DNA from 3 places in the Robertmurraya sp. FSL W8-0741 genome. Region 1 is predicted to be linked to each of the others. Evidence: riboswitches for the same ligand, from Rfam matches in the RefSeq annotation. Region 1 holds a riboswitch; each other region holds the start of a gene.
What was found. Region 1 has a riboswitch for S-adenosylmethionine ahead of NST02_RS06305 (methionine ABC transporter ATP-binding protein). Riboswitches for the same ligand answer to the same signal wherever they lie in the genome.
Positions count from the first base shown of each region.

Region 2: another riboswitch for S-adenosylmethionine. It lies ahead of NST02_RS13785 (hypothetical protein); the one in region 1 lies ahead of NST02_RS06305 (methionine ABC transporter ATP-binding protein).
Region 3: another riboswitch for S-adenosylmethionine. It lies ahead of metK (methionine adenosyltransferase); the one in region 1 lies ahead of NST02_RS06305 (methionine ABC transporter ATP-binding protein).

Region 1 covers NZ_JBBOQG010000001.1:1,302,661-1,309,586, reverse strand. Annotated here, with positions in the region: gene sufC (Fe-S cluster assembly ATPase SufC) at 1-528, opposite strand, end outside; gene NST02_RS06320 (hypothetical protein) at 1,310-1,495, opposite strand; gene NST02_RS06315 (MetQ/NlpA family ABC transporter substrate-binding protein) at 2,068-2,934, opposite strand; gene NST02_RS06310 (methionine ABC transporter permease) at 2,947-3,615, opposite strand; gene NST02_RS06305 (methionine ABC transporter ATP-binding protein) at 3,605-4,633, opposite strand; SAM riboswitch class I at 4,846-4,949, opposite strand; gene NST02_RS06300 (SCP2 sterol-binding domain-containing protein) at 5,080-5,436, opposite strand; gene NST02_RS06295 (MFS transporter) at 5,620-6,888, opposite strand.
Region 2 covers NZ_JBBOQG010000001.1:2,844,341-2,851,266, reverse strand. Annotated here, with positions in the region: gene fdhF (formate dehydrogenase subunit alpha) at 1-317, shown strand, start outside; gene NST02_RS13810 (DUF1641 domain-containing protein) at 292-789, shown strand; gene NST02_RS13805 (heavy-metal-associated domain-containing protein) at 804-1,013, shown strand; gene NST02_RS13800 (hypothetical protein) at 1,032-1,175, shown strand; gene fdhD (formate dehydrogenase accessory sulfurtransferase FdhD) at 1,201-2,040, shown strand; gene NST02_RS13790 (M14 family metallopeptidase) at 2,056-3,087, opposite strand; SAM riboswitch class I at 3,252-3,355, shown strand; gene NST02_RS13785 (hypothetical protein) at 3,423-3,746, shown strand; gene NST02_RS13780 (hypothetical protein) at 4,328-4,522, shown strand; gene NST02_RS13775 (MBL fold metallo-hydrolase) at 4,878-5,699, shown strand; gene NST02_RS13770 (NAD(P)H-dependent flavin oxidoreductase) at 5,725-6,699, shown strand; gene NST02_RS13765 (DUF3896 family protein) at 6,792-6,926, opposite strand, start outside.
Region 3 covers NZ_JBBOQG010000001.1:1,561,582-1,568,507, reverse strand. Annotated here, with positions in the region: gene NST02_RS07620 (tetraprenyl-beta-curcumene synthase family protein) at 1-432, opposite strand, end outside; gene NST02_RS07615 (alpha/beta hydrolase) at 445-1,248, opposite strand; gene NST02_RS07610 (gamma carbonic anhydrase) at 1,497-2,015, shown strand; gene NST02_RS07605 (helix-turn-helix transcriptional regulator) at 2,377-2,583, shown strand; gene NST02_RS07600 (DUF3169 family protein) at 2,580-3,257, shown strand; gene NST02_RS07595 (hypothetical protein) at 3,408-3,893, shown strand; gene metK (methionine adenosyltransferase) at 4,001-5,203, opposite strand; SAM riboswitch class I at 5,607-5,749, opposite strand; gene NST02_RS07585 (thiol-disulfide oxidoreductase DCC family protein) at 5,847-6,230, opposite strand; gene pckA (phosphoenolpyruvate carboxykinase (ATP)) at 6,445-6,926, shown strand, end outside.

The sequences.
Region 1 (6,926 bases):
TGAGTCAATTTCGTCAAGAATCGCGATTTTTGGCTCAATCATCATTAATTGGAGAATTTCATTGCGCTTTTTCTCCCCGCCAGAGAAGCCTTCGTTTAAATAACGCTGAGCCATATCTGGGTCCATTTCAAGGAATTCCATTTGTGAATCCATTTTGCGAATAAATTTCATTAACGAAATTTCATCGCCTTCTTCACGGCGAGCGTTAATAGCTGAACGCAAGAAGTCTGCATTTGTAACACCACTAATTTCACTTGGGTATTGCATTGCGAGGAAAAGACCAGCTTTAGCACGCTCATCTACTTCCATTTCTAATACATCTTCCCCATCTAATGTGATGCTGCCTTGAGTTACTTCATACTTTGGATGACCCATAATCGCAGATGATAAAGTAGATTTACCAGTCCCGTTTGGTCCCATGATTGCGTGGATTTCTCCACCCTTCACTTCAAGGTTTACTCCTTTTAATATCTCTTTACCCTCAATTGAAACATGAAGGTCTTTAATTGTTAAAGTAGATCCTGCCATAATAATACCTCCGTAATATAAAAAAAGATTTTATCCTCGCTGGCCAAGGCCAATCGTTGATTCTCATTTTATTCTCATTACAATCTTATAACAAATGAAAAGTGTTAGCAACTCTTTAGCAGTGTTAAAACATAGCAAAATATATCATAAAAATTTTTATCTAGTTCCCACATAGACACAGCACAGTCTCCATAATAAGGATTTATGTTTAACGGTTGTTATAAAATTTGTTCAATATATTTTTTTCCGTAACCTTCCCATGTATGTATTGATGTTCTAAGTGAGAATGAACATCATTTTTAATTAGGTTAGAAAGGGAATATTTGTTTTAATTTGTGCAAACGATTTAGGCATATTTGCGACACCTTTATTGAGGCTGCTGTCTGGCAATTCGGACTAATTTGTATTGTATAATGGCCGCGAATAGTATGTGGGACAGAGCTGTCTTCTTTTTGACGTTCTTTGTCCTCATGAACCCTCTATGAGGACACACTTGGCCCTTTTTTCTGTTCTTTGTCTGCATGAACTCCTAATCAGGAATATCCTCCTCTCATGCACAGCGTTTATCTTCATGGCAGGACTTTTGAATCATCCGGAAACCATTTCGCCGGGATGCTTAACCTTATTTTGCTTCCAATAAGCTCAAGATAAGCTGCTTGTCCATATGACAGTTCGGCAAAACCAATGCATATGACAAAAACCAGTGTAGCTAAAACACTGGTTTTTTGTTTTTCTTCCTTATTATATTATATACTTGCTTCAAATCGTGCTGAGCTATAAATTACCTTAATTGATTTCTAGTTAAATCTGCTACAAGACGCTGACTTTGAATGTATTCCTGTTCACGCCGTCTTTCAACCCGCATTCTCACTTCATGCTTTCGGCAATAGGTAGCATAGCAAACATTGTGGGCTCCGTGCATCGCTTTTTCCATTTCACTCGTATAATTCATCTGAAGTACCATCATTTTGGTTTCGCCCCCTTTTTCAGGGAGATATGAAAATAACTAATAATATCCTTCCTTTCGTGTTTTGTCACATAAGGCAAGCGATTTACTACGTGTTTAATGTTAGCACCACTCAGGTTATAACTCAAAATGGAAATTCAAGCATATTTCCCTTTGAATAGCAATATTCAGGAATAAGCGTCGAAACTTGTTAACTTTTCTTACAATTCAACCAGTATCCTTTAAAATAAATGATATCTTCACACCATTCTAATTGTAGACTTTACTCACCACATCAATGATAAAAACAACATAGTTTTGCAGGCTTGCTTGCTCAACATAGGATGATGATCGCTCAATCCCCAAAAATCAACAGCTGGAGATTTTCGGAACATCGAAAACAGTTTGTTCCTAGGATTCATACTCACTTCCGCACAAACAATTAAGTTGCAAAAATCCAATTACCAATATTTTTTAGATTTTACTGCATACGCTAAGCGTAGATGCACCCATTAAATAGTTATCCACAATAAATAAGCTTAGTAGACGACATTGAAAAACCAGCTCCAAAAATGGAACTGGTTTTCTCATGATTATTCAGACACTGGAACAACTGCACCTTCATATTGTTCTAAAATAAAGTTTTGGATCTCTTCTGAACGAAGTACTTCAACAAGCTTTTTAATCGCTTCTTTATTTTCATCTCCACTGCGAACAGCAATAACATTCACATATGGTGAATCACTTTCTTCAATTGCAATTGAATCTTCAAGTGGATTTAATCCAGCATCGATTGCATAGTTGGAATTTATAAGAACAGCGTCACCTTCATCGTTATTATAAATTTGTGGCAAAAGAGATGCTTCATATTCTGTATCAAATTGTAAGTTCTTCGGATTATCGACAATATCATCAATGGTTGCTGCTGTTTTTTCAATACCTTCTTTAAGAGTAATCAAGCCTTCTTTTTCAAGAAGTGATAAAATACGACCATGATCTGGGACAGAACTACTAATAATAATATGTGCTTCATCAGGTAAAGCATCTAAGCTATCATATTTCTTTGAATACACACCGATAGGTTCGATATGAATTCCACCTGCATTAACGAAATCATAGCCATGCTCTTCAATTTGCGCATTCAAATACGGAATATGTTGGAAGTAATTCGCATCTAAGTCCCCACCCGCTAATGCTTGGTTGGGAAGAACATAATCTTGGAACGTTTCGATTTGAAGTTCAATTCCTTCTTCCGCTAAAATTGGCTTCGCTTTTTCTAAAATTTCAGCATGTGGAACATTTGATGCTCCTACAACAAGGGTAGTCGTTTCTTCAGTTTCAGTTTCGGCCCCTTCTCCATCTGCATTGCCGCCATCTTCAGCATCATTATTCGTGCTTCCGCATGCAGCTAAAAATAAAATTAGTGCAAAAGATGCAAAAATAGCTAACCATTTTTTCATAGTAAACACTCCTTATCGTTTATCTAATTTATTTGTTATGACATCTCCAATAAATTGGATGACAAATACAATGATTAAAATAATAATCGTTGCCATTAACGTAACATCACTTCTTGAACGTTGGAATCCTTCCAAGTAAGCAAGGTTTCCGAGTCCACCAGCTCCGATAACTCCAGCCATTGCTGTATAGCCGACTAGAGCAATCGCAGTCACCGTAATACCGGAAACGAGCGCTGGCATTGATTCAGGCAGCAATACCTTCCAAATAATCGTGCTTGTTTTAGCCCCCATCGATCGAGCCGCCTCAATAACCCCTTTATCAATTTCCCTTAAGCCAATTTCAACCATTCTTGCGTAAAAGGGAGCAGCTCCAACAATTAATGCTGGCAAGGCAGCATTTTCCCCAATCATTGTACCAAGCAAGAATTTCGTAATGGGGATAAGGAGAACAATCAGAATAATAAAAGGAATCGATCTAAATACATTAACAAAAGCACTAATAATTTTATTCACAAATGCATTTTCCCAAATATTTCCCTTAGCTGTTAAAAAGAGTAATAAACCTAGTATAATGCCGATAATAAAGGTTGCAACTACCGAAATCCCTGTCATATAAAGCGTTTCTACTGTTGCTTCCCACATTTTATCCCATTTCACATTTGGAAAGAGCTCATTTATCATGTTTTATCACCTCTACTCCAACCTGCTGGGACGTAATAAAATCAATTGCTTTTGAAGTTTCTGAAGCCTCTCCGTCAATATGGATAAACAATGTACCATATGAGCCGTTTTGCGTTTGAGAAATCTTGCCTTGCAAAATATTAACGGTCACTTCGAAATTACGAATAAGATTTGTAATTAATGGCTGTTCTGCAGACTCACCAACAAACCCTAATTGGATTACCGTACCTTGAGGGTAACGTTCAAGTAAATGCTCAATCGTTTCTTTCGTTTCTTCTGGCTCTGTCACCTGCGAAACAAACCGCTTCGTAATTTTCTGCTGCGGGTTTTTGAATACTTCTAACACCTTCCCGGTCTCAACCACTTTCCCATCTTCCATAACAGCAACCCGATGACAAATCTTGCGAATCACATGCATTTCATGAGTAATGAGAACAATCGTTAAACCTAAACGTTTATTAATATCGACCAAGAGCTCTAAAATGGAATCTGTTGTTTGTGGATCGAGTGCAGAAGTCGCTTCGTCACAAAGCAGCACTTTAGGATTGTTCGCCAATGCACGTGCAATTCCCACCCTTTGCTTTTGACCACCACTTAGCTGTGAGGGATAAGCATCCTCTCGACCTTCAAGACCAACAAGCTTAATCAATTCATCCACTCTTTTAAGTCTGATATTCTTTGGAATACCGGCAATTTCCAATGGGAAAGCAATATTCTCGCGAACTGTTCTAGACCAAAGTAAATTAAAATGCTGGAAAATCATGCTGATTTCTTGGCGAGCCTTGCGCAGTTCTTGACCTTTAATTTGCGACACTTGTTTATCAGCAACAGTGACAGAGCCCGCCGTTGGAATTTCCAAACCGTTAAGCATTCTTATCAGTGTACTTTTTCCCGCACCGCTATAACCAATTACGCCAAAAATTTCACCTGCATTTATTTCCATGCTGACATCATCGACAGCTACAACTTTTCCTTTGAGAGAAGAGTACACTTTTTTCACATTTTGTATGGAAATCAAATATTATTCACCTACTTTTAAATCCTATTATTCTTATGAGATAACCAAGTTTTATAAACACTGGCAACTATGCCATTCATAGCTTTAGCTCACAAGCGTTTTTCATTCATAAGAACATGCTGTTCCAACATAGAAATAATTTTCGTCTCCAAACTACATAAAAATGCCTTCCTGCAGACAAGCAGAAAGGCATGCGTTATAAAATGTCCTTTCTCTCATCTATCAAAGCAATGCTTTGTGTGAATTGGCACCATTTCAATCACTTGACGGTTGCCGGGCTTCATCGGGCACATCCCTCCACCTCTCTTGATAAGAGCACACTATTAAATTCCATGTTGAATATGGGTGTTATCATAACATGTAATAACGAACATGTCAATGAAAATATTAAACACTCGAATGGATTCCCCAATCCTCTAAGAAGTGTTAACAGTTAAGTCAATTGATTATTTGAAAGCCTTTGGTCTCTTTTCGATATAGTTTGGAATTGCTAGACGAAATAAAGATTCTAATAATAAAGCGGTTCTCAAACTCCCCTGCCAATCTACTTCTTGGGCTGCAATTGCTTTTCTCAATTTCAAATTTCCCGTTATAATTGCTTCCATAACTTGTTTTTTACCCATTATAAAAACGTTAGCGGCATTCCTTTCGTCCTCATAAATCCGCAGCACTCCATCTTCAATTTGTAAAATCGCTTGTTCTTCATCAGCAATCAATTGAACAGATATTGTTTTATGTAATAAAGGGGTTAAGTGACTTCTTTCATTTACTTCATCAACCAATATACGAAGCAATTCCAGCAATGGTAGCCCTCCTATATGAAAATAATTTCATTTCTTTTACTTGAACTATTTCGATTCAAGAAGAAAAACCCCTTTAAAATTGATTCGACAAATACCAGCATACACCTCACATCAATATCAATTTAAGCGACTGTACTGAAAATACAACGTTTTTATGTAAAAATTTCCCGAGAAATATGTTGGTTATTGTGATTGAGCCGATTTTGCTGTCGAAGCACCAGCTGGACGATTTATGCTTTTAAAAACAGTAAGGAAATAAATAGAGCCAATTAAATAAAGAGACGCTGTGATCGTAAAGACTATTGCATACCCCCAATACGCTCCATACATGATCACAATTCCAGTTGAGACGGGTCCCATCACGGCCCATCCAAGATTGAAAACCATTTGATTTATCGAATTCGCTAAGCCTTTTACAGAATCATTAACCTTCGACATCATCAGCGACGTTTGAATCGGATTTCCCGCATTCATCAACGCCTGCCGAAACAGAAAACCAATTGCTGCTAATGTTAAATTTTCAGTGTATGCTGTAAGTAAAAGAAAAGGTAAAGATGATAATTGAAGAATAACAACTGCTTTTACCTCTCCAAACTTTTTAACCATCATTGGTCCTATGATCATCGCGACTGCTGTAGCAGCTTGGCCTAATGAAATAATTATCCCGATGATTGAGTTTGAAGCCATAAATCTATCTGCAAAATACAAGTTCAAATAAGGGATAACAAGCCCTGCTCCAATTCCTATAATTAATTGTGCTATCGCGAATAAGAGGATGATTTTGAACCCTTCTCGTTGCTGCTGTATTTTCTCCTTTAATGGCAGCTTTTTCTCTTTTTTGACCACTCGATTCTCTTGAAATTTCAATATTGGGATAAATGAAGAGAAATAAAATAGACCTGCAATAATTAACGTTACTCTTATACTCATAAGCGGTGAAAGAAACAGTGAAAAGACATCAGTAAAGATTCCACCAAACAGGTTTCCAATCACACTCGCACCTGTCATAACGGCTGAATAAATACTGAAAAGATGGACTCGTTGAAAGGACTTTGAATTTTCAGCAAGCCAAGGTATGGATGAAACCTGAATAAAAGCCATCGTTAACCCTGTAATGAACGCTAATATAAGTAAAAGTGTTTGAGCTTCAAAAACACCCCTTAAAACAAAAACAATTCCTGTTAAAATACTGCCCATTAGCATCACTTTTTTTCGACCAAAACGATCACTTATCATTCCTGCCGGCACAAGAATCAATGCAGTTGCTAACGATGTCAGGGAAATAACTTGACCATTTACCTGTTCAGCATAACCAAGCTCCCTAATATAAAAATTGTAAATAACCATGAAGATTCCAAACCCAATTTGAGCAAAAACATTCGCTAAAATAGAAAGTTTAATATTTTGATTGTAGCTTTTAATTTGTGAAGACCATTCCTGAAAAAAAGGCATGTGATGGTTCTCCTTTGTTTATTTCGCATTCCTAAATA
Region 2 (6,926 bases), 1.5 Mb from region 1:
TGGTGACGGACCGGGTGAAAGGTAATGAAATTTATTTGACAATGAACTCCAGTGAAGATTATGAAGCAGTTAATCGCTTAACGAGTAGCTATCACGATAAAATCACTCATACACCAAACTATAAGGAAATGGGTGTAAAAATGGATGTGTTAGAGGAAAAGGGTGAGCCGCCATTGCCGAAAGTAAATCATCGTTTTGGCAATCGTATTCCTCAACTTAGCGTAAAGGTGGAGGACAAATGGAGCAGGCTTGATTTTACACCAATACCAGAGTTACTGGAGGGAGAGCAGTATGGCGAAAGCGATCAGGCAAATTAACAAAAGCAGTCCAAATCCTGAAGAGGTGCAAAAGGAATCGCTCGCAGATTTACTTCAAGCCATCATTGCAAACCAGGATGCGTTAATGATGTTCCTTGACATTGTTGAGGGCTTGCATGAAATGGGTGTGCTAGAAGCAGCAAAGTCAATGCTGGAACAGCGCGAAGATATTGGAGCGATCGCTATCCAGCAAGCGAATCAGCCGGGTGTTCATAATATCATCAAAAACGGAATGACTGTGATTCAGTTTGCAGGCTCAATTCATCCCGAGCAATTGCAAGCCCTTTTAAATGGGTTAAATCTTGGCTTTGATCGTATGCTCGATGTCGCTCAGACAGGAGAGCAGAAAGGTTTGCTTAAATTGGCTTCAAGTTTAAGAGAGCCAGAAGTGTTGTTGTCGCTCACAACACTTACTGAATTTTTGCATGGAATGGGCGAAGCGTTCAAACGAGAGAATGATAAAGTGAATTAGTGAGGGGGGTTACGATGGAAACAAGCAAAATAAATCTGCAAGGTGTGAGCTCTCAAGTTGATGCAGACAAGGTTCTTCAGGCCTTACATGAGGTATGGGGGGTTCGAAATGCTGAAGTTCGTTTCCACAGTCAGGAAGCGATCATAAGTTTTGACGAGAACGCTGCTTCCTTGCATGATTTTGAACAAGCTATTATTGATTCTGGTTTTGGAGTCTCGAAATGATGAGTGGGAGGATATGAAATGAGAGTATGTGAAGTCTGTGGAATTGAGGAAGAATGGAGCCCTACTGAAAAGGATAGTGACAAAATAGAAATGGGCTATCTGCATGTTTGCGAGGCTTGTCAACAGGATCGAAAATTTCATCTATACGAGCCAATGGAATAAAAGCGATGAACGAAAGGACGATGATATGAAGCCGATCGCAACCATGCGCAGGACGATGCGCTTTCAAAACGGAAGAATAGTTGTTAAAGATGAGGCGGTTGTAACAGAGTACCCTTTAACGATCAAAATAAATGGAAAAGAATGGACTACTTTAGTTTGTTCACCAGAGAACTTGGAGGAATTAACGCTCGGTTTTCTTGCTTCAGAAGGAGTGATCAAAAAAATTGAAGATATTGATGAATTGTGGATTCAAGAAAATGAAGGCTATGCCCATGTTAAAACGAAGCGAATAAACCCCTTTTATGAAAAGCTGCAAAATAAACGCTATATTAATTCTTGCTGTGGGGGGAGCAGGCAGAGCTTCGTCTTTGCACATGATGCGTTAACAAGCAAAAGAATAAACAAATTCCAAGTAAAGTTATCAATTGAAAAAGTGTTTCACCTTATGGCTAAAATGGAGGAAGCTGCGATAGTTTTTCAACAAACAGGGGGAGTACACAATGCGGCACTTTGCGATCAAAACGGAATTATTTTAACGAGAATGGATATTGGCCGCCATAACGCTTTAGATAAAATCTATGGCAATTGCATGAAAAATAAGCTTGAAATTCGAGATAAAATTTTGGTTTTCAGTGGCAGAGTTTCTTCTGAAATTTTAATAAAAGCTGCGAAGATTGGATGTGAAATTATTCTTTCTAAGTCAGCACCGACTGAACTAGCTTTAGAACTAGCGGAGCAGTTAGGCATTACAACGATTGGTTTTATTAGGGGTCAATCTTTGAATGTTTATACATTTCCAGAGAGAGTGCTAATTTCAAACAGTATTGACGAGGAGAATTTTTTTCCAAACAAAAAGAGCATTTAAATGCTCTTTTTGTTGCTATTCTTTGGATTTTTGCAGCGTTTTTTCAGCGAGAAACAGGCCGATTGCTTTATTGTGTTCCCAAATTGACGGGAAGGCAGTAAGCGGTAAGCTGCTGTCTTCGACTAGAGAGCCGATTTCTATTGTAAAAGCGGGCTTTTCAAATTCTTCTATAAACCAATCGGTAAAGCCGCCGCCCTGTTGGTGAAAAGCAGGCTCCTCCAATTCGTAATTTGTCAAATCCGAAACTTTTTCAGCAATTGTATAGTAATCATCGGTAAAATTAGTTGTATGGGTAAGACCCCATTGATGATAGCCCCAAAAAATCACATTTCCAGATGAATGATAAGAAACGGCAATTTCTGGTTTAATGTTACGGGTGAATTCAACAAGCGCCTTTACTTCAACTGCCTCCAAAGGTCTTCTACCCTTGTAAAATTGATAGTTAGGTCTTCTATTAACCCCTTTTAAATTTTCCCAATTAGCAGGGTATTGTCGGTTTAGATCTATTCCGTGAATATTTGCTTTCCAACGAACAAAATGAATTGAGCCTTCATTCATCTCTACGAGACTCCAATGAATATTAGCAGGGAAGGCATGGAGTCCAAATTGTTGCAACGTTACTCCGTCAGGATTCACCATAGGGACAAACCAAATCGATACTTGATTCAAGATATTGGGACTGAAATCATTTATAGCTTGATTATTTTCGTATGCTGTTAAATACGTTTGAAGCATTTTCATTAATAGAGCACTGGTCATCCACTCTCTGGCATGGTGAGCACCATGTATCAAAATGTTTCGTTTGCCATGTCCTAATTTAACTGCCCATACTTTTCTTCCGTAGGTAGTGGTGGCAAGTGCTTTGTAAGTAAGCATGTCTGGGTAGAGCTCCGAAAGCTTATATAAGTCTTCCGTTAAAGCTTCATACGTATAGATCATTTTCGTGTTGATGTCATGGGTGCGACTGAAAGATGGGGTAGCTGGAATAAACAAAATGAGCATAATAACTATCCATTTCAGATTAAGCAGTTTTTTTAATGTATTCATATTCTTTATTTTGCTATAAGGAAGCCATTTTCATGAATTTTTTTCAACAGTAATTTTTGCTTCCGCACTGCGACCAGAATTCATTTCTTGGCAATTGAATATGATTTCAAGCGAAAATAATTGAAATTCATGCATTATTTCGTCTATAATAAAAGCAAATTAAATAGTTATCAAGAGTGACCGAGAGAACTGGCTCTAAGACGTCACAGCAACCTGTATGTATGCAAGGTGCTCCAACCAGCAAAGCAGAAGCTTTGGATGATAAAACGGTAAAAACTCCTTTTGTATCCAATGCAAAAGGAGTTTTTTTGTGACCGTCAAAGGAGATGAATTGTATGAATATTAGTGGGGCTGCAAGAAGTTATATGGCAAAGTATTTTAATGAAGAGGATTTTTTAATACATGTATCGAAAACAATCGAGCGTCAATTGCAGGAATGGGATAATTCTTATAAAGTCATGATCATGAAATTGGAGAATTATCTTTGGACTGCCAGAAATGTTGACAATGATTATGAACTGTTACTTTCAGAACATGAAATTAATGTTCTGCAAAAAAAGGATCCATATGCATTGGATCGAGAAATATGGAATGAACTACAAAAACAGGGGCTCATGATTTTGAATGGCTATGGAAATTATTTAGATCAGATTTTTTGATTTTTTGGACAGAAACACTTTTTACGACTTCTCGCATATAATATCTTCGGTGCGAAATAAGGTTGATCTTCTTTAGGGAGGATTTCATCCTTATTTTGCTTAGCATTGTGTACATTTAACATGAGAAGGGAAGGAACAAGGTCGTGAAAGAAAAGCAAATAATCATGAAGAGAGAGAATAGCAAACATAGTAGTGAATTTAAGGTTGTTAAGGTTGAGATTTCTGCACCAGTAGAATCATTATATGCAGTCTGTACACCTGTTAATCTAAAATAGCAACTAACTTAATGTTCTGTAATTTGACAATTTTTTTATTTTTTGTCGAAATGCTATTATAATATAACTAATATTTTGCGGTAAGTTGGGAGATATTTTATATTTTTCTATATTTATGAAGGTTTGACACAAGATAATATAGTATTTCGAAATTATTTTCAGTTTTTTGACCCGTTAGTTGATTATTTACATGCTAGTTGGGCTGTGTTACTATCAGTGTTGCTTTGATAGTTAGGAAAACGAAATTTTAACAGTTTTTTCTATTGTTAAAGCAAGCATTTAAATTTTCAGCGGGGTGTAGTTTAGATGAAAGTGCAGAATTTAGTTCCGTTTGAAAATACGGAATTACTTAAAGAGATAAGTGTTCTTCGCTCCAAAAAGAACGAACTATATCACAAAAGTGGCCCAAATAGTCCAGTCTATCTTGATCTAGCATTAAAGCTTGACTTTTTAGAGACTCAATACATCGAAGAAAAAATAGATCATCTTATTAAAGATTAGCTATTGCCGTTTTCTGCAGGGCTAATGAAAAAATTTGATTATTCATCCATAAAGTGAGAACGTTCACTATTGGGCAAAATGAGAGGAGCATTATGATAATGCTCTTTTTTTATTGCTGAGAAACTGTTGTTGAATGCTAGTGTATCGCCGTTTAGTGCAAGCCGGTCTTAACCGTTGGTACAGCGATGATCATGAAAGAAAACGATCTTTATTCCTCCTCACATTATCTTCCTTACTATCATCAATCAAGGCATGCGAATTAAATTAAAGTGTTTGAATAAATTGAAAATTTATAATGAATAGTCATTCATTTTGTGTTATCTTACAAGTAGGTGCAGTTGAGGGTGGTGGTTATTTGTTTGTAAAAAAACGGTCCATTAAGGGGGAGAAGGGCAATGTCCGTTATATCGAAGGACTGGTTACTTTTCACAATGTTCATTTGAATGTTTATTGTTTTGAACTGGATGGTGTTCTTATTGATACAGGTGCGCAAGTTTTACTCAATGAATTTACCCCTTTTTTTGCAGAATCTACTCTCGAACAAGTTGTAATCACACATTATCACGAGGACCATACAGGGGGTGCAGCCTATTTACATAGCAAGCTTAAGCTTCCAATCTATCAAAATGAGATGACGATTGAACAATGTGCAAAAAAAGCAGATTACCCTAAGTATCGCAAGTTTTTTTGGGGAACAAGAAAGCCCTATCATGCTCGTCCATTGTCTAAAACCTTCTCATCGCGGACTGCAACTTGGGATGTGATTGCCACGCCTGGTCATTCGAGCGATCATCTGTCTTTTTTAAATCGGGAAACAGGTCAACTATTTTCGGGTGATTTATATGTGACTGCGAAAACAAAACTCGTTTTACGTGAAGAGAATATTCCCCTTATTATTCAATCTATTGAAACGGTATTAACGTATGACTTTGAAGAAATGTTTTGCTGCCATGCAGGTTTCGTCAAAGATGGGCGCAAGGCGCTGACAAAAAAACTTCATTATTTGCAGGAGTTACAGGGAAAAACGTTAGCTTTACGAAAACAAGGGCTAACAGAGTATGAGATACAGGCGGAGCTATTTAGCAAGAAATATCCAATTACCTTTTTTTCATCAGGAGAATGGGATTCCATTCATATCATCCGTTCTATTTTACGAGAAAATGCTTTAGACAAATGAGAGTAAGTGTTATGGAGGGAAAAAAATGTCTAGTATTTCATCAATTCTTCGAAATTTGCGTATTCCGGTTATCGGTTCACCTCTTTTTATTATCAGTAATCCGAAACTTGTAATTGAACAATGTAAGGCGGGAATTGTTGGTGCAATGCCTGCCCTTAATGCACGACCTGCATCTCAATTAGATGAATGGCTCGCAGAAATTACTGAGGAACTGGCCGCTTATAATGCGAAGCATCCAGAGAAGCCTGCAGCTCCGTTTGCGATTAATCAAATTGTGCACAAATCCAACAATCGTCTTGAACAGGACATGGAGCTTTGTGTGAAGTATAAAGTTCCCATCATTATTACATCGCTTGGGGCAAGAGAAGAAGTGAATGTTGCTGCACATAGCTATGGCGGTATCGTTTTTCATGATGTTATTAATAATCGTTTTGCCCGGAAAGCAATTGATAAAGGCGCTGATGGCTTAATTGCAGTAGCAGCAGGTGCTGGCGGCCATGCAGGAAGTAAAAGTCCATTTGCATTAGTACAAGAAATTCGGGAATGGTATGAGGGACCTCTTGCATTAGCCGGTTCAATTGCTAATGGAAGCGCTATCCTCGCTGCTCAAGCGATGGGTGCAGATTTTGCTTATATTGGTTCTCCGTTTATTGCAACAAAAGAAGCGAGGGCAGCGGAAGAATATAAGCAGGCAATTGTTGACTGTAATTCAGATGATATTATTTACAGCAATCTCTTTACAGGAGTTCATGGCAATTATTTGGCTCCTTCGATTCGCGCGGCAGGATTGGACCCAGATGCATTGCCGGAAAGTGATCCCTCTAAAATGAATTTTGCTGGTGATGTGAAGGCGAAGGCATGGAAAGATATTTGGGGAAGCGGCCAAGGGATCGGAGCAGTTAAAGAAATTTCAACCGCTGCTCAATTCGTTGAAAAATTGCATAAAGAGTATGTTATGGCAAAAGAGAAGTTATGGAAGTCAATTCATCATTTTGCGTAATAAAAAGAGAGCTTGCGAGAGCAAGCTCTCAAGTTTAGAGAAGGCACGAAACCTCTTAGGGGGTAATTTATAGTTTTTTTCGGGGTAAGCTATTATTCGTTATCGCTCGCCCCTTCAATGAGGGTTCCTCGTTTATAATGGTTCATTTCAGTCAATTCAATGATATATTCGTAGTTATCAATCGCATTTTGAATTTCAATTTTTTGTTCACTTAGTAAATTTGGATC
Region 3 (6,926 bases), 260 kb from region 1:
AACATGTTGACATGTTTGCGATAATTCCTCTAAATACCCTCCATCATCAAATTCCTTTCGAAATCGATAATACTTTCGTTGCTCCGCCCCAACTGTTAAAGCCACTTCCATGGATTCATGCAAAGCAGAAAAATCATCAGGATTCAATGAAGTACTTCGATCGCATAAATTATCTAAATAATCGCTAATCGTTTGATAGGCAACAATAAATTTAATCGCTTCTTTATACCTCTCCCCAGCCATAATGGCTAAGATCGAACCACCTTCACAGTGGAAGGTTTTCCCTTCAATGCTGGCCAATGCCTGTTTCCTCAATTCCGGATCAGGAATTTCTTCTGCACGTTTCTTCCAATAAGCAAGCTCAACATGTGCTGTTGGTAAAATATGACGATATACTTTTGACATTAAACTAAGCGGTTCTGACGGTATCATAAAAATCCTCCGTTAAATAATGTAACCAATTGCTTTCAATTGACTATATACAAAATCCTTTGCATATTCAAATACTTCATCCCTTTCAGGATCATTGAAAATTTCATGATAGCACTTTGGCCATTCCTTAAAGCGTTTCTCTGACAATGGTGCATAATTAAACCATTCTTTAACAGCGAGCTTATTGACGATTTTATCATCGCCGCCCTGCATCACAAGGAGAGGAACATCATGTGTTTTTTCTATTTCTTCAAAAGCAAGCTTAATCGAACTGTCTAATTCGCGAAACCATCTTACCGACACCTTATCAATATATAACGTATCGTTTCGGTCAACATCTTGAACTTCCCTATTTCTGGTCGCGATTTTGACGGTAATACCAGGATCCACCCGCAACTCAGGGGCAACAACGTTTAAAATATGGGTTAAGCCGTTTAACAGCTTTCCGGGCTTCTTCACTAAGCCGAGGCAAGGAGATGATAAAATAACACCCGCCAAGTCTAGCTTCACCTCTTGAAGCAAACGGATCGTTATTAATCCCCCCATACTGTGCCCCAGGAGAAAGACAGGTAAATCGAATTGATAAGCCGTCCTCACCCAGTCCTTAACCTCTGCTATATACTCCTCAAAAGAATCAATATGCCCTCTTCTAGACCTTGTTGTGAGACCATGTCCAGGCAAATCGCCCATGATGACTTGAAAGCCTTCTTTACGCCACATTTCAATTAACCATCCATAGCGGCGATGATGCTCCAGCGCACCATGAACGATGACTATGACTCCTTTTGCTTCCCCGTCTGGTTCCCATTTCCACATGAATATTCCTCCTACAAAGCCCTTATCAAACAGTTCTTCCATTTATTTAAATTGGTTATAGACCTACAACCTTAGTCAAATCGGTTCATTCTATTCAACCTGATGGTAAAAAAGAATCGAAATTATAGTTCATTTTAACACAAAAAAGGCGAAACCTCAGAGTTTTTACCACCGCCTCTGATTAATTCACACTTTTTACACAAAAATTAGGTACAATGGGAGTAAAATCTATTAAGGAGAGAATGCTCATGATTTATCCATTTCATCACAAATCTCCCAAAATTTCAGCTAGCGCCTTTATTGCTGACTACGTCACGATCACAGGAGATGTGGTAATTGGTGACGAAGCAAGCATCTGGTTTAATACAGTTATTAGAGGAGATATAGCTCCTACAATCATCGGCAAAAGAGTAAACGTGCAGGACAACTGCGTCCTTCACCAAAGCCCGAATAACCCATTAATTCTTGAAGACGAAGTTACCGTCGGGCATCAAGTGATTTTACATAGCTGCATTCTTCGCAAAAATTCACTGATTGGAATGGGTTCCATTATTTTAGACAATGCGGAAATTGGTGAGGGTGCTTTTATTGGAGCAGGAAGCCTTGTACCACAAGGAAAAAAAATCCCGCCTAATACGCTAGCGTTCGGAAGACCTGCTAAAGTAATCAGAGAACTTACACTAGATGATATTAAAGATATGCAGAGAATAACAAGAGAATACGCTGAGAAAGGGCAATATTATAAAAAATTGCAACAAAGCAAATAAACTCATTTTTGTAGAGGCGACATTTATTCAATGCGCCTCTTTTTTAATTCATGACCATGTAGATAAAAACGATACTGCTTCATTCCGGTTTTTACAAAAAAGAATCCAAATATATAACAAATTTTATTATATATAAGGCTTTGTTATATGTCGGTGTTGATTTTTGGCTCATTTTCTCTCTGACCTTTCAGTTATACTGAAAGGCATGTGAAACTTTGGTTTCACATGAAATGGGCCCAAAATCATTTTAACAACAATTCTATTTAACAAAGCCATATATAAAGAAAATTATCTTTGTCTTTTTGACTATTATAATTGTCAAAAAGACAAAGATGGTTTACTATTTATACGAGGTGATACAATGAAAACTCGACTCAAAGAATTGCGGGCTAGAGATGGACTAAACCAAACAGAACTGGCAAAAAAAGCAAGGATCTCCCGACAAACAGTAAGTCTAATTGAAAGAAATGAATATATGCCATCATTATTGATTGCAATCAGGATCGCCAAAGTATTTCAAGAACCGATAGAAAATGTTTTTATTTTTAGCGAGGAGGAACTATCATGAAAATCTTAGTTATTTACATCATCATCTTTTTATTTGCACTCAATGATTTATTTTCTCATTTTAACGATAGAGCGCTTGATGCAAATCTTTTAATGCTAGTAAATATAACGATACTTCTTTTTTTAATCATAGCTAGATTTCAATTCTATAAAATTATCCGTGGCAGTCAACAACAGGTTGAAAAAGATAAAGAAGATTCCCACTGTGTTGCTTTAGAGAGAAAAGCATATACGATCACTTCTTTTATTCAAATGGCACTTTCTCTCTCCTTTCTCGGTCTGCTCATTGGCTTTTTACTACTTCGAGAGACAGCACCAAGTGTGCCTTTTTGGAGCTTTACTTTAATGATTATTTCTGTTTTTAATTTTTTCCCGAATCCTAAGCTTATGAGGATCACAAATCCAAACTTTCAATTCCCTGACCCTCAGTCCAATCATTATAATCAAGAAATAATGGACCAATTTGACGACGGTGAAAAATATGTCATCTTAAAAAGCTTGCTTAAAGTATATTCAGTTTTAATTTGGGGTCTTGTTATTTTAGCATCCGGTCTCATGTACTATTCTATTTTTAGCGGAAACTCTCAATTAATAAGTATCATCGGCATCGGCATTCTACTAATTCTTATACAAATAAGCTACACCACTAGCCTAAAGCCAAATAAACTGAAATAATTTTGGAAAGCATTCTCAAAGGAATCATCATGAAAGCTCAATACAAAATATGGAAAAAATGATATACTTAGATTTATGTAAATTCACGCTGTAAACAGAACTACTTGTTCAACTATCGGGTAGATTTGTTTAAAGAAAGGAGGAGCCTGTTTGTATTTATACCATATGTTCATTCATAATGAGTTCGGAGAAAATATAAGTCCGGAAAAGGTTTTAAAAGAAGGATTAACGCATAAGACAGCAACAAGATGGTATTCAAGGGGAGCTAATTTCTTTCCAGAACTAACGGAGCGTTACAGACCAATGAATTTACCAAAATGGATTGATTTTAAAGTAGCCTTCGGTGCAGATTTGGAACCATACGAAAAACCCTATTATCGTTTTCCAGTGTTTAGCGATAAGATCTTAGTTTTTAACTTCGATATATCAAGTGAATTATTTGCTTATCTGGAAGATAGATATGATGGGGGTAGCGGGTTCCTTGTTGAAGGATTACCATCAAAGGAGGAGTTAATGAAACAGTATTGGAAAAGTATGATGACTCTGTCTGACTATTTAAAGCACAAACCTTTTAATAAACCTGAACTTTATATTTTTGAACAAGTTCCTGCAAAGTTAATTGACTATATTGAGTAATATCAGCTTTAAACTTTGACAGAGCGATTAAAAAAACTACAGACAAACTTGATTATCGAGTTTGTCTGCAGTCTGAAAGGAACTAAAGAGAATTCTGTCCCCTCTTTTTAACCCTTTAATGCCTGCTCACGCAAAGCATCAGCTTTATCTGTACGCTCCCACGGAAGATCGATGTCTGTACGACCAAAATGCCCGTAAGCAGCTGTTTGCTTGTAAATCGGACGGCGTAAATCCAACATCTTAATGATGCCTGCAGGACGTAAATCGAAGTTATGGCGAACCACTTCTACTAAAATATTTTCGTCTACTTTCCCTGTTCCAAATGTATCGACAGCGATAGACACTGGTTGTGCGACACCAATCGCATAAGCTAGCTGTACTTCTACCTTATCAGCTAGCCCCGCTGCAACGATATTTTTCGCTACGTAACGGGCAGCATAGGCTGCAGAGCGATCCACTTTTGTCGGATCTTTACCAGAGAATGCACCGCCGCCATGACGAGCATAACCACCATAAGTATCTACAATAATTTTACGACCTGTTAAGCCTGCATCCCCTTGAGGACCCCCGATGACAAATCGTCCAGTAGGATTGATAAAATACTTTGTATTCTCATCAATTAGTTCACTAGGAACAACTGGATTAATCACATGCTCTTTAATATTGCGCTGAATTTGTTCAAGGGTAATTTCAGGATGGTGCTGTGTGGAAATGACAATGGTATCAATGCGGACCGGCTTGTTGTTTTTATCATATTCAACGGTCACTTGTGTTTTTCCATCCGGTCGAAGGTAAGGAAGAATCTCTTCTTTCCGAACTTCTGTTAGACGGCGAGATAGTTTATGGGCAAGTGAAATCGGAAGCGGCATAAGCTCCTTTGTTTCATTACAAGCAAAGCCAAACATTAATCCCTGATCACCTGCACCAATTGCTTCAATTTCTTCATCCGTCATACTGCCTTCACGTGCTTCCAAAGCTTGATCAACACCCATAGCAATATCAGGAGATTGTTCGTCAATCGATGTTAATACTGCACAAGTTTCAGAATCAAATCCGTATTTAGCACGATTATATCCAATTTCTTTTATCGTTTCACGGACAATCTTTGGAATATCTACATATGTAGAAGTAGTAATTTCTCCTGCCACTAAAACAAGTCCTGTATTGACAGAAGTTTCAGCAGCAACACGAGCATTAGCATCTTTTGCTAAGATCGCATCCAATATTGCGTCAGAAATTTGGTCACAAATTTTATCTGGATGACCTTCAGTAACTGACTCAGAAGTAAACAAACGCGCGTTTCTTGACATCTGACTTCCTCCTCATCTATAAGTACGAGGGCTTACCCCCACGCTGATACGGAACTCATTCCCTATGTAGTATGAAATAAACATGGAGTTTTTATGATGATTTTCAAGAATCCATAAAAAGGGTTGAAGAACTCATTTCATATTATGCTGCGAACGAATAATCGTTCTGCCATCTTGAAACTCATTCAATTGTTTACAATATTGAAAAGTACAAGGCGCCTTCACCACAAATTTAATGCAGCTTATATTTCTAAGGAGCTCTCCTTGCAGTCATCACCCGGCAAACTAGAGGATCTTTTTTTAGAAACGCTAAATTATGTTGGATGATAAGCCTCTTGCACTAAACACAAAAAAACCTTTCCTAAGAAGAGGAAAGGAGTACGTAAACAATTCTCGCCTTTCACTCTTATCGTTCAAGGACTTCATCCTTGCTTCAGGTTAGCACCATTGCTATCAAAACTTTCAAGGATTCAAACAGAATCTTGAACATAATAACCGGTTGCTGGGTTTCATAGGGCCTGTCCCTCCACCTACTCGGGATAAGAGAGTATCCGTTCAAGTGTAGATCATAACGAACGAGTGCATATGTGTCAACAGCTATGGAATAATTCTTTTATTTTTTTCTTTTTCATAGGAATGCTCCCTATAAGGAGCAACTTCCATCATCACATTTTTGCTTGAAAAATAAATGCCGATTTCGGGCAATCCACTTGTAAATAGGATCTCCTATTAAATGCAGAAAAGGCAAATATAATATACATGCAACGATAAATGTATACGGGCTGATAAGTAAAAGTCTTCTTATAGCTTTAAACCCCTTAAGCACTCGTTGATTTGGAAGAAGAATATGAAGCTCACTTCTCAAATCCTTTGCTGTAAATCTACCATCCTTATGAATTTCCTCAAACTCTTGTAAAGAAAGCCAAGTGACTTTTTTAAATAAATCCATTTTTCGTAACATAGTCTTTGTTCTCAAGCATAACGCACAATTTCCATCATATAATGCCTCAATTTTCAACTTTTCCATTCCCTTCCTGTTGAAGACTGAATAGATTATGATCATCGTTTTGCAAAAAGCACTCTAGTAATTTTCCTTAAACAATTGAAACTTTTTAGTTGTTCAGTGGCATTTTCCGCGAATTAGTATAGACTAATGAGATAAATGTGTTATACTAATCGTATTATGATATCGCTTTCGAGAATTACATTTTTAAACTATATTGAAAGAAGGTATTCATCAGATGAATTCAGTTAGCCTTTCTAATGAACTAAATGAATTGTTACAACAAAATAATGTTCATATCCAGCTATCTGTTCCCCAATTAGTCGAAAAAGTTTTGCGTCGAAATGAAGGAGTTCTTACTTCTACCGGTGCCATATGTGCTACTACTGGAACCTATACTGGACGTTCCCCTAAAGATAAATACATCGTGGAAGAACGTTCTTCAAAAGATAAAATTGACTGGGGCCCGATCAACCAGGCGATTTCCGAAGATTCGTTTGACTCTCTTTATACAAAAGTGCTTAATTATTTGAAAAAGAAGGATGAAGTATTTGTTTTTAAAGGCTTTGCTGGTGCCGATAAAAATTCGCAGCTTCCGATTCAAGTGATTAATGAATACGCTTGGCACAATCTATTTGCCCATCAATTATTTATTCGACCAACGAAAGATGAATTAGACACTCATCAAGCTCAATTTACTGTCATTTCAGCTCCAGATTT